3 regions of the Corynebacterium sp. 335C genome follow, and region 2 is predicted to be linked to each of the others. Evidence: predicted binding sites of a transcription regulator. Region 2 holds the regulator's gene; each other region holds the start of a gene.

Region 1 (3,271 bases), 930 kb from region 2:
CCCCGGCGCGCGGACGCACCAGGACGAGGTGGAGTCGTACCGCGGCTTCCGCATCGCCCGCGTCCCCACCGTGATGGTCCCGTTCATCGACTCCCTGCCCATCGGCGTCCCCAACTCGACGCTGGCGGTGGAGCTGCGCCGCTTCGGCCCCGACGTCGTCCACCTCGCCTCCCCGTTCGTGCTCGGCGCCGCCGGGGCGTTCACCGCCCGCGCGCTCGGCATCCCGGCGGTGGCGGTGTACCAGACGGACGTCGCGGGCTTCGCGAACAACTACCGGCTGAAGGGCCTCGGCTCCGCGGCGTGGGGCTGGACCCGCGTCATCCACAACTCCTGCGCCCGCACCCTCGCCCCGTCGACGTCGACCATCCGCGACCTGATGGCCCACGGCATCCGGGACATCCACCGCTGGGGCCGCGGCGTCGACGGCGTCCGCTTCCACCCGTCCAAGCGGTCCGAGGCGCTGCGCCGCATGTGGAACCCCGACGGCCGGCCCATCGTCGGCTACGTCGGCCGCCTCGCCGCGGAGAAGTCGGTGCAGCGGCTGGCGGAGGTCGCGGAGGACGGCCGCTGGCAGGTCGTCGTCGTGGGCGACGGCCCGGAGCGGAAGGACCTCGCCGCGGCGATGCCGTCGGCGGTGTTCACCGGGCAGCTCGGCGGCGACGAGCTGGCGCGCGCCTACGCCTCCCTCGACCTGTTCGTCCACACCGGCGAGTACGAGACGTTCTGCCAGGCGGTGCAGGAGGCCCACGCCTCCGGCGTCCCCGCCATCGCCCCCGACGCGGGCGGCCCGCGCGACCTCATCCACGCCGGCGTCGACGGGGAGCTGCTGCCGGTCGACGGCTTCGCGGCCGCCCTGCCCGCCGCCGTCGCCCGCTGGACCGGCAACGTCGCCGGCCCGGAGCTGCGCGACGCGTGCCGCGCGTCCGTCGAGGGCCGCACGTGGGCGTCGCTGTGCGACGACCTGCTGGGCCACTACGCCGCCGTCGCCGGGCTCGGGGCGGCCCGCGCGAACCTCGCCGCCTGATGCTCCGGTAGCCTTCCCGGTGTGGCGAAGGCAGATCTTGAGAAGAAGCCGTTCGAGGTCGCGTCGATGTTCGACGCGGTCGGCAAGCGGTACGACATCACCAACACCGTGATGACGGGCGGCCTGGACGCCTACTGGCGCCGCCGCATCACCCGCCGGCTCGACCCGTGGCCGGGGGAGCTGGTCCTCGATCTCGCCGCCGGCACCGCGATTTCCACGGAGGCGCTCGCCGCCGACGGAGCCTGGTGCGTGGCCTGCGACTTCTCCCGCGGCATGCTGAAGGCGGGCGCGCACCGCGACGTGCCGAAGGTCTGCGGCGACGGCATGAACCTGCCGTTCGCCGACGGGGTGTTCGACGCGGTCACCATCACGTGGGGCCTGCGCAACATCCACGATCCGGAGCAGGGCCTGCGGGAGATGGCGCGCGTGACCAAGCCGGGCGGCCGCCTCACCGTCGCCGAGTTCTCCACCCCCGTCGTGCCGGTCGCGGCGACGGTCTACAAGGAGTACATCATGGCCGCGCTGCCGGCCATCGCCCGCGCCGTGTCGTCCAACCCGGACGCCTACGTCTACCTGGCCGAATCCATCCGCGCGTGGCCGGACCAGGAGGAGCTGGCGCGGATGATCAACCGCTCCGGCTGGGAGGACTGCGGCTGGCAGAACCTCACCTTCGGCATCGCCGCGATGCACTCGGCGGTGAAGCCGGGCTAGCCCCGCCGTCGCCCGCGTCGTCCGCGCCGCGCCCCGCCCGGGGTGCGGCGCTTCCGCGGTTTTCGGGGCCTTTCGCGGATTGCTCCGGATTGCCCCGGGTTGCCCCTTGCGCCGCCTGTTCGAACACGTGTACGATGAGGGCAATGGCAATCGACATCGGGGGATGAGGCCATGAGCGGGGAATTCGGCGGGGACGGCAACGGCGCGGACGACGGTGGCGGCCGCGGGGATGGCGGCGCACCGCCGGGCGGGGACCGTCGGAAAGCGCAATCCGCGGAGGACCGGCTGCCGCGCTTCCGCAACGAGCGGGCGGAGGATCCGCACTGCGCCGTCGCGATGGCGCGCAACCGGGCGGAGGCGGAGCTCGCGCGGCTGGCGCGGCCCGACCCGGACGCTGACGTCGAGCATCATCTGGCGCGCCTGTCGGTGCGCCTGGGCGTGCCGCGGGGCGCGGCGATGGGCTACGTCCTCGCCGGGGAGGCGCTCGGGCGGATGCCCGCGTTCGCGACATCGTGTGCTGAGCGTGGCCACGTCCCGCAGTGGCACCTGCGCGTCGTGGGGGAGTGCGTCGCGGCGGTGGCCGACGAGCACATGCCGCTGGTGGAGGAGGCGCTCCTCGAGTTCCTCCGCCCCGTGCGGGAGGGGCAGCCGCTGCCGGGGCCGCGGACGCTGCGGCGGCACCTGATGGACGTCATCGACGCCCTCGACCCGCTCGCCGCGCCGGCGGACGACGAGGACATGCCGCCGCGCGAGGAGCCGCGGCAGGAGTCGGTCGACTTCGACGAGCGCGCCGACGACGTCCACACCGTCGCCGCCGGCCTGCGCCCCGACCGGATGCTGGAGTTCCGGATGATCCTCGACGCCCTCTGCGCGGAGCTCGGTTGTTCCCGCGCGGAGGGGCTGATGGCGATGGCGCACCGCGTCGCCCGCGTCGACGTCACCCTGAACCTCCACCTCGCCGCCGACGACCCGGACGCCCGCGCGTGGCTGCCGGGCGTCGGCTGGCTGGGGCGGACGGCGACGGAGGAGTGGCTGGCGCGGGCGACGCACCTGCGGTTCTCCGCGGATTCGCGTGCCGACGGGTACCGCCCCACCGACTCCCAGCGAGCCCGCGTGGAGGGCGTCGACGGTACGTGCCGCTTCCCGGGCTGCGACGCCCCGGCGCACCGGTGCGACGTCGACCACGTGAAGCCCTACGACCACGACGACCCCGCGGCGGGCGGCCCGACCGACACCGGGAACCTGCACCTGCTGTGCCGGCGCCACCACAACCTCAAGACCGCCCGGCTGTGGGACGTCACCCGGCACCCGGGCGGGGAGGAGACGTGGACGAGCGTCGACGGGGAGAGCCTGACGACGTTCCCCTCGGGCGCGCTCGCCGGGCACGGCCGGGAGACGTTCGCCGACCACCTCGTCCGCCGCGCCGCCACCGTGCGGCTGCGCAACCTCCGCCGCCTCGGCGTCGCCGACGAGGACGAGCTCGCCCGCCGGCTGGCGGAACAGCAGGAGCAGGCGGAGCAGAAGGAGTCCGCCGAA
Region 2 (3,271 bases):
CACCGACAGCGCCGGCTCCTCCCCGCCCGCGGCCCACACGAGGCCGAGGCCGCAGAAGACGCCGATGCCCGCGGCCGCGGCGACGGAGCGGAGGGAGCGGCGGATGCCCGCGACGGGGCGGGCCGCCGCCGGCATGCCCGCGGACACGCGCAGCGCCGGGCGGGGCGCCGCGCCACGGCCGGCGATCGGGCGGCCGGCGGGGCGCTCCGCCGGACGGACGGAGCGTCGGGGCGCGTTCGAACGGATGGACGCGTCGCCCGCCCTCGCCCCGGGCGGCCTGGTGGAGGTTCCGGCGCGCCCGCGGGCGCGGTCGGCCCGTCGAACGTCCCGTCGAACGCGGGCCGACGGGGCATCCCCGTTCGAACGGGTTCCCGCGGTACGGTGGGAGTAGGCGGGGACGTGTCCCGCGGGCGCGTCGAGGCGCGTCGCGATGGCGCGGACCGCGCCGTCGTTCCAGGTGGACGAGGTGGGCCGTGCGCCGTTCACGGTCGAGGTCATGATGGTCTCCTTCATGGTCGCCGCCGCCGCATCCCGGGCGTCCCCTGACCGGGATTCGAACGAACGGCTGTTCGAACGTCGTTGCTACGTTCGATTTATAGCACCCCGCCCCGACATCGTCCATATGTTCGGGGGGATTTTTTCGAACGGATGTACCCATCTTCGAACGGGGATGCGGTACAGTCTCACGGGAGAGCCGACGAGACGAGACCCGGAAGGCGCGAGACGACGACCATGGCACCGAAGAAGAAGGGCGGCCGCGAGCAGCTCACCGAGCGGCAGCGGAAGATCCTGGAGTTCATCCGCAATTCCGTGATGCTGCGCGGCTACGCCCCGAGCATCCGGGAGATCGGCGACGCCGTGGAGCTGAGCTCCACCTCGTCGGTCGCCTACCAGCTCAAGGTCCTGGAGACGAAGGGCTACCTGCGGCGCGACCCGCACAAGCCGCGCGCGGTCGACGTCCGCGCGCTGCAGAACGGGCCGGAGGGCCAGGCGGAAGCGCAGGACGCGAAGGCCGCGCCCGCCCCGGCGCCGGCGGCCGATGAGGCGCCGGAGCCGGTGCCCGCGACGGTGACGCCGCTGCGCGACGACGTGCTGCCGCCGACCTACGTCCCGCTCGTCGGGGCCGTCGCGGCCGGCTCCCCCATCACCGCGGAGCAGGACGTGCAGGACACGTTCGCCATGCCGCCGGAGCTGCTGGGCCCAGGCGACGAGTTCTTCATGCTGCGCGTCCAGGGCGATTCGATGGAGGACGCGGGCATGTTCGACGGCGACTTCGTCGTCGTCCGCGCGCAGGAGACCGCGGAGCGCGGCGACATCGTCGTCGCCATGCCGGACGGGCTGGAGAGCGAGGCGACGGTGAAGGAGTGGGCCCCGGACAGCACCGGCAACTACCTGCTCCCCCACAACAGCGCCTACGAGCCGATCCCGGCCGACGACGCGATCATCCTGGGGCGCGTCGTCACGCTCCTGCGCCGCTACTGACGCACCGTGCACCGCGGGCCCCGGCCCTCCCCGTCGGGAGGGCCGGGGCCCGTCGTCGTGCGCGGTGCCGGCGTCAGAGGCCCAGCGCCTCGCGCGCGGCGGCGCGGGCGCCGTCGGCCTCCGGGGCGTCGAGGGCGGCGCGGGCGGCGGCCCGGCACTGCTCCAGCGTCACCTCCGCCAGCTGCGCGCCGACGCCCGGCAGGGCGGTCGACGCGGCCGACAGCGAGGACACGCCCATGCCGACCAGGACGCAGGCCAGGACCGGATCGGCGGCGGCCTCGCCGCACACGCCCACCGGCGTTCCCGCGTCCTTGCCGGACAGGCAGGTCATGTCGATGAGCCGGAGCACCGCCGGCTGCCACGGGTCGGTGAGGTACGCCAGGTGCGGCGACAGGCGGTCGGCGGCCATCGCGTACTGCGTGAGGTCGTTGGTGCCGATGGAGACGAAGTCCAGCTCCTTCATCAGCTCGTGGCTCATCAACGCCGCCGCGGGCACCTCGATCATCGCGCCCGGGGTGAGGCCCCGCTCCCGGCACAGGCCCGCGAACCAGCGCGCCTCCTCCAGCGTCGCGACCATCGGCGCCATGACCCACGTCGGGGCGTCGTCGCCGCGCCCGGCGGCCTCGTCGGCCTCGGCGATGGCGGTGAGCTGCCGCTCCATCAGGCCCGCCGCGGAGCGGGAGATGCGCAGGCCGCGCACGCCGAGCGCCGGGTTCTCCTCCGACTCGAGGTTCGCGAACGCCAGCGGCTTGTCGGAGCCCGCGTCCAGGGTGCGCACCACGACCTTCTTCCCGGGGAAGGTGCGCAGGACCTTCGCGTAGAGCTCCGCCTGCGCCTTGACGGTCGGCTCCGCGGCCGCGGACAGGAAGCTCAGCTCCGTGCGGAACAGGCCCACGCCCTCGGCCACGCCGCCCTCGGCGGCGACGCGGGCGGCGTTGCCGTCGCCGACGTTGGCGAGCAGCTGCACGCGGTGGCCGTCGGCGGTGGCGGCGGGGCCGCGCCAGGCGGCGATGCGCTTGGCCGCCTCCTCGGCCTCCGCTACGCGGGCGGCGGCCTCCGCCTCGTCCGGGGCGACCTCCACGACGCCGAGGGCGCCGTCGACCAGCACCCGCTCGCCCACCGGCACCTCCCGCAGCGCGGGACCGACGGCGACGATGCACGGCACCCCCAGCTGGCGGGCGATGATCGCGGTGTGCGACGTCGGCCCGCCGAGCACCGTCACCAGGGCCACGAAGACCGACGGGTCGAGCGTCGCCGTGTCGGCCGGGGCGAGATCGTCGGCAAGCAGAACCGAGGGAACGGTCGCGCCCGGCAGCCCCGGCTCCTCCAGGCCCCGCAGCTCCGCGAGCACGCGGTCGCGGATGTCCTCCAGGTCGGTCAACCGCTCCGCCATCACGCCGCCGGCGGCGCGGAACATGTCGGTGAACTTCTCGATGGCGCGGACGACGGCGACCTCCGCCGTCGCCAGGTTCTTCATCTCCTTGACCGCCGCGCGGTGCCATCCGCGGTCCAGCGTCAGCTTCGACGTCGCCAGCAGCACCTCGGCGGCGTTGCCCTCGACCTCGCCGGCGCGCGTCGCCAGGCGCTCCGACACCGCCGCGGCCGCGCCGCGGAAGCGCTCCACCTCCGCGTCCACGGCGTCGGAGGCGATCCGGTCGCCGTCGTCCGGCAGCTCCGGGCGGGGGCGGACGCGGACGGCGGGGGCGCAGGCCACGCCCGGGACCACCCCGGTGCCGGTGAGCACGGTCTTCTCCATCTTCGGCCTTCCGTTCGGCGCGCGGCCGGCCCG
Region 3 (3,271 bases), on a different contig from region 2:
CCCGCCGGGCGACCCGCTGGGGGACTGGGTCACCGCCGACGGCGGCCTGACCTACGCCAACGAGCTCATCTCCCTCATCCGGTCGGAGGAGGAGTTCGCGGGCTTCGAGATCGGCATCGCGTCGTTCCCGGAGGGCCACTTTCGCGCCGGCGGGCTGGACAACGACACGGCGCGGACGCTGGAGAAGCTCCGCTCGGGCGCCGAGTACTCCATCACGCAGATGTTCTTCGACGTCGACCACTACCTGCGGCTGCGCGACCGCCTCGCCGCCGCGGACCCGGAGCACGGCGCGAAGCCCGTCATCCCGGGCCTGATGCCCATCACGTCGCTGCGGTCGGTGCGCCGCCAGGTGGAGCTGTCCGGCGCGAAGCTGCCGACGGCGCTGGAGGATCGGCTGCTCGCCGCGGCCGCCGGCGACGAGGAGGGCAACCGCGACGAGATCCGCAAGGTCGGCATCGAGGTCACGACGGAGATGGCGGAGCGGCTCATCGCCGAGGGCGTGCCGGGCCTGCACTTCATGACCATGAACTTCGCCCGCGCCACGCAGGAGGTCCTGCACAACCTGGGCATGGCCCCGGCGTGGGGCGGCGGCAGCTCGATGCTGCGCGGCGGGTTCTAGCCGGCGGGACCCGTCGCAAAGCCCCGCGCCGCGAGGGGCCCTACGCGTCGCCCGCGTTGCGACGGGACCTGCGCGGCGCCAGCGGCAGCGGCGCGCCGAGGATGGCGAACGGCCGGGCGTCGCCGGGGAACAGGAAATCCCGCAGCACGTCGCCGAAGCCCAGCCGGCGGTAGAGCCGCCACGCGCGGTTGGCCTCCTCCGGCACCTCGGGCGTCGACAGCAGCACGAGTCGCTCGCGGCGGCCGTCCAGCAGCGTGCGCAGCAGCTCCTCGCCGAGGCCCGCGCCCTGGTGGCCGGGGGCGACGTGGATCTCGGCGAGCTCGACGTAGTCCGACAGCGTCGCGTGGATCTCCCGCAGCGGGCGGCGGCGCGCGGCCATCCCGCCGCGGACCTGCCGCGACCACCACTGCGTCGGCCCGCCGGTGTGGCAGAACGCGACGCCGGCCAGCGGGTTGCGCGGGTCCTCCAGCGCCTCCTCCGGCGGGGCGGACCCGTCGTGGGCGAGGATGCACGCCGCCGCCCAGCCCGGCTGCGTCATCTGCAGCAGCCAGGCGCGCACCCGTCCGGGCGCCAGCGCGGGGTCGTAGCCCATGGCGTCGATGTAGAGGTCGACGGTCTCCGTGCACCGGGCGCGGAACGTCGCCGGGGTCATGGGCATCACGGTGTACTGCACGCGGCCAGTCAACCACGCCGGGGGCGGGCCGCGCGGGGGTTCGGCGGCTCCGGTGCGCGCGAGGGGGTCGGGGGGAGGGGCGGGTGCGTTGCGACGGGACCCCGCCGCGGCCGGGGCCGGGGGAGGGGGCGGGGGCTTTCGAACGAACGTGTGTTCGAATATTATCGGGGTCATGTCGGGCCGCCCCCTACCCTCCCGGTCAGGACATGGGCGGAGACGACGGAGAGGAGCGCGCCATGATCATCGACTTCGAACGCAGGGCCGCGTCGCTGGTGGCGCCGGCGGACGTCGCCGTCGGGGCGCTGGGGTACCTCGAGCGGGCGGACGAGCTGCTGCGCCGCGCGCTCGCCGCGCCGCCGGAGGAGGCGATGGAGCTGACGTACCAGGCCGCGCTGCGCGTCGCCGGCGCGGTGCTGGAGCAGCATCCGGGCCGCCGCCGCACCGCGGACCGCAGCGCCTGGGACCGCGTCCGGCGCCATGCCCCCGCGTACGCGGGCGACGCGGACGCCATTTCGGCGTTCTCCCGCCGGCGCGAGCGGGTGCGCCTCGGCCTCGACGACGCGCCGCCGGCGGCCGAGGTCGCACACCTGCGGGACCTGGTGACGGGCTTCCGGGACCGCGTCGAATCCGACTTCGGGGTCCTCGGCGCCGCCGCCTGACGCCGCCGGTCCGCGGGGCTCCCGGAACGTCCGGCCGCTTCCGGCATGTACGGGGCGGGGCATGCGTCCGGGCGCGTACACTGGCACGTGATGAGCCGCGCGCCCACGCCCCGCGCGGACGGGGCGGAACAATGCGGGCCCGTCGCCCGTTGAACCCCGTAGCACCCGCACGCACGCGACCGACCAGCGGAGGAACCCATGGCCCTGTCCGAACAGGAACAGAGGATGCTCGACGAGATCGAGTCGGCCCTCTATGCGGAGGACCCGAAGTTCGGCTCCGCGATGTCCGCCCGCGCCTTCGGCGACGGCGGCGGCTCGCCCCGCGGCTTCAGCATCCGCACCACGGCGCTGCTGGTCCTCGGCCTCGTGCTGCTCATCGGCGGCATGGTCCTGTCCCTGCAGAGCCTCTGGTTCATCGCACTGTCCGTCGTCGGCTTCCTCGTGATGTTCGGCGCCGGCGTGTGGGCGATGACCGGCTCCGGCGACGGCGCCGCCCGCCGCCCGGGCCGCGCCGTCCGCCGCCCGGGCTCCGCCCGCGCGGGCCGCACCGGCCGTTCCGGCCGCGGGGGCAACGGCGGTGGAGGCATGGAGGAGCGCTTCCGCAACCGCTTCGGCCAGATGTAGCCCGCCGGCGCGCGGCGCACCGCCGCCCGCGCCGCACCCGGACGTGACGCGCCCGGCCCCGCATCGGGGCCGGGCGCGTCGCCGTGTCCGGGGTCGCCCGCGTCGTCGTCCGCGTCCCCGCCGCGCCGCCGGGCCTCCGTGCGCGCCTCCGCCGCACTCCCCGTCGCGTCCCGCCCCGGGTGCTCCGCCGCGTCGCGCCTCCGCCGCGCACCCCGCAACGTCCCGCCCCGGCCGCCCCACTTCGCCCCACCCCGCGCGCCCCACTTCGCCCCACCCGGCTCCGCGGGTGTCGTGGCGGCCGGTCGCTTGTCTTCGATCCTGCCCTCGGTGGCGCAACGTGTGTGGCTTGTGATGAAATAGGGGCGCATGTGAAAGTTGTGGCGCCCGCCGCGCGGCTGTGGCGGCGCGTCTGCTGTGGTGTGCATCACCTTGAGTCGGCGGGCGAATGGTTGCCGGAACGCCGGTTCCGGCCTGCTTTTCGCGTGTCGCGGAAGAATTCCCCACCTGTATATCCGCAGGTGGGGCGCCTTGCGATCCATCAATGTGGGCGAATTTCCCGTGTTGGGATGTTGTGGGTGGGGCAAAGTGGGGTACTGTGGGCCGTGATGTCGGAGAGGTCGACCGGCATCGCAGGACCGAAACAGCCATAACCGAACAATCCACGTGAGGCCCGACGGGGCCTTCCGGACGACGGGG

The links. The regulator LexA, encoded in region 2, represses DNA repair genes until DNA is damaged. The targets are predictions, from matches to a motif close to CGAACANNTGTTCG.
Region 1: QQS41_RS05465 (HNH endonuclease signature motif containing protein) is a predicted target of LexA. The motif match lies at 1,856-1,869, and genes of this name have one in related genera.
Region 3: QQS41_RS09025 (SAV_6107 family HEPN domain-containing protein) is a predicted target of LexA. The motif match lies at 1,436-1,449, and genes of this name have one in related genera.

Annotation. Positions count from the first base shown of each region.
Region 1 is NZ_JASTTB010000001.1:1,265,160-1,268,430, reverse strand. It holds gene QQS41_RS05475 (glycosyltransferase family 4 protein) at 1-1,024, shown strand, start outside; gene QQS41_RS05470 (demethylmenaquinone methyltransferase) at 1,046-1,735, shown strand; gene QQS41_RS05465 (HNH endonuclease signature motif containing protein) at 1,907-3,271, shown strand, end outside.
Region 2 is NZ_JASTTB010000001.1:330,824-334,094, forward strand. It holds gene QQS41_RS01455 (hypothetical protein) at 1-147, opposite strand, end outside; gene lexA (transcriptional repressor LexA) at 733-1,482, shown strand; gene ptsP (phosphoenolpyruvate--protein phosphotransferase) at 1,556-3,238, opposite strand.
Region 3 is NZ_JASTTB010000002.1:466,671-469,941, forward strand. It holds gene QQS41_RS09015 (methylenetetrahydrofolate reductase) at 1-619, shown strand, start outside; gene QQS41_RS09020 (GNAT family N-acetyltransferase) at 660-1,292, opposite strand; gene QQS41_RS09025 (SAV_6107 family HEPN domain-containing protein) at 1,499-1,951, shown strand; gene QQS41_RS09030 (DUF3040 domain-containing protein) at 2,150-2,575, shown strand.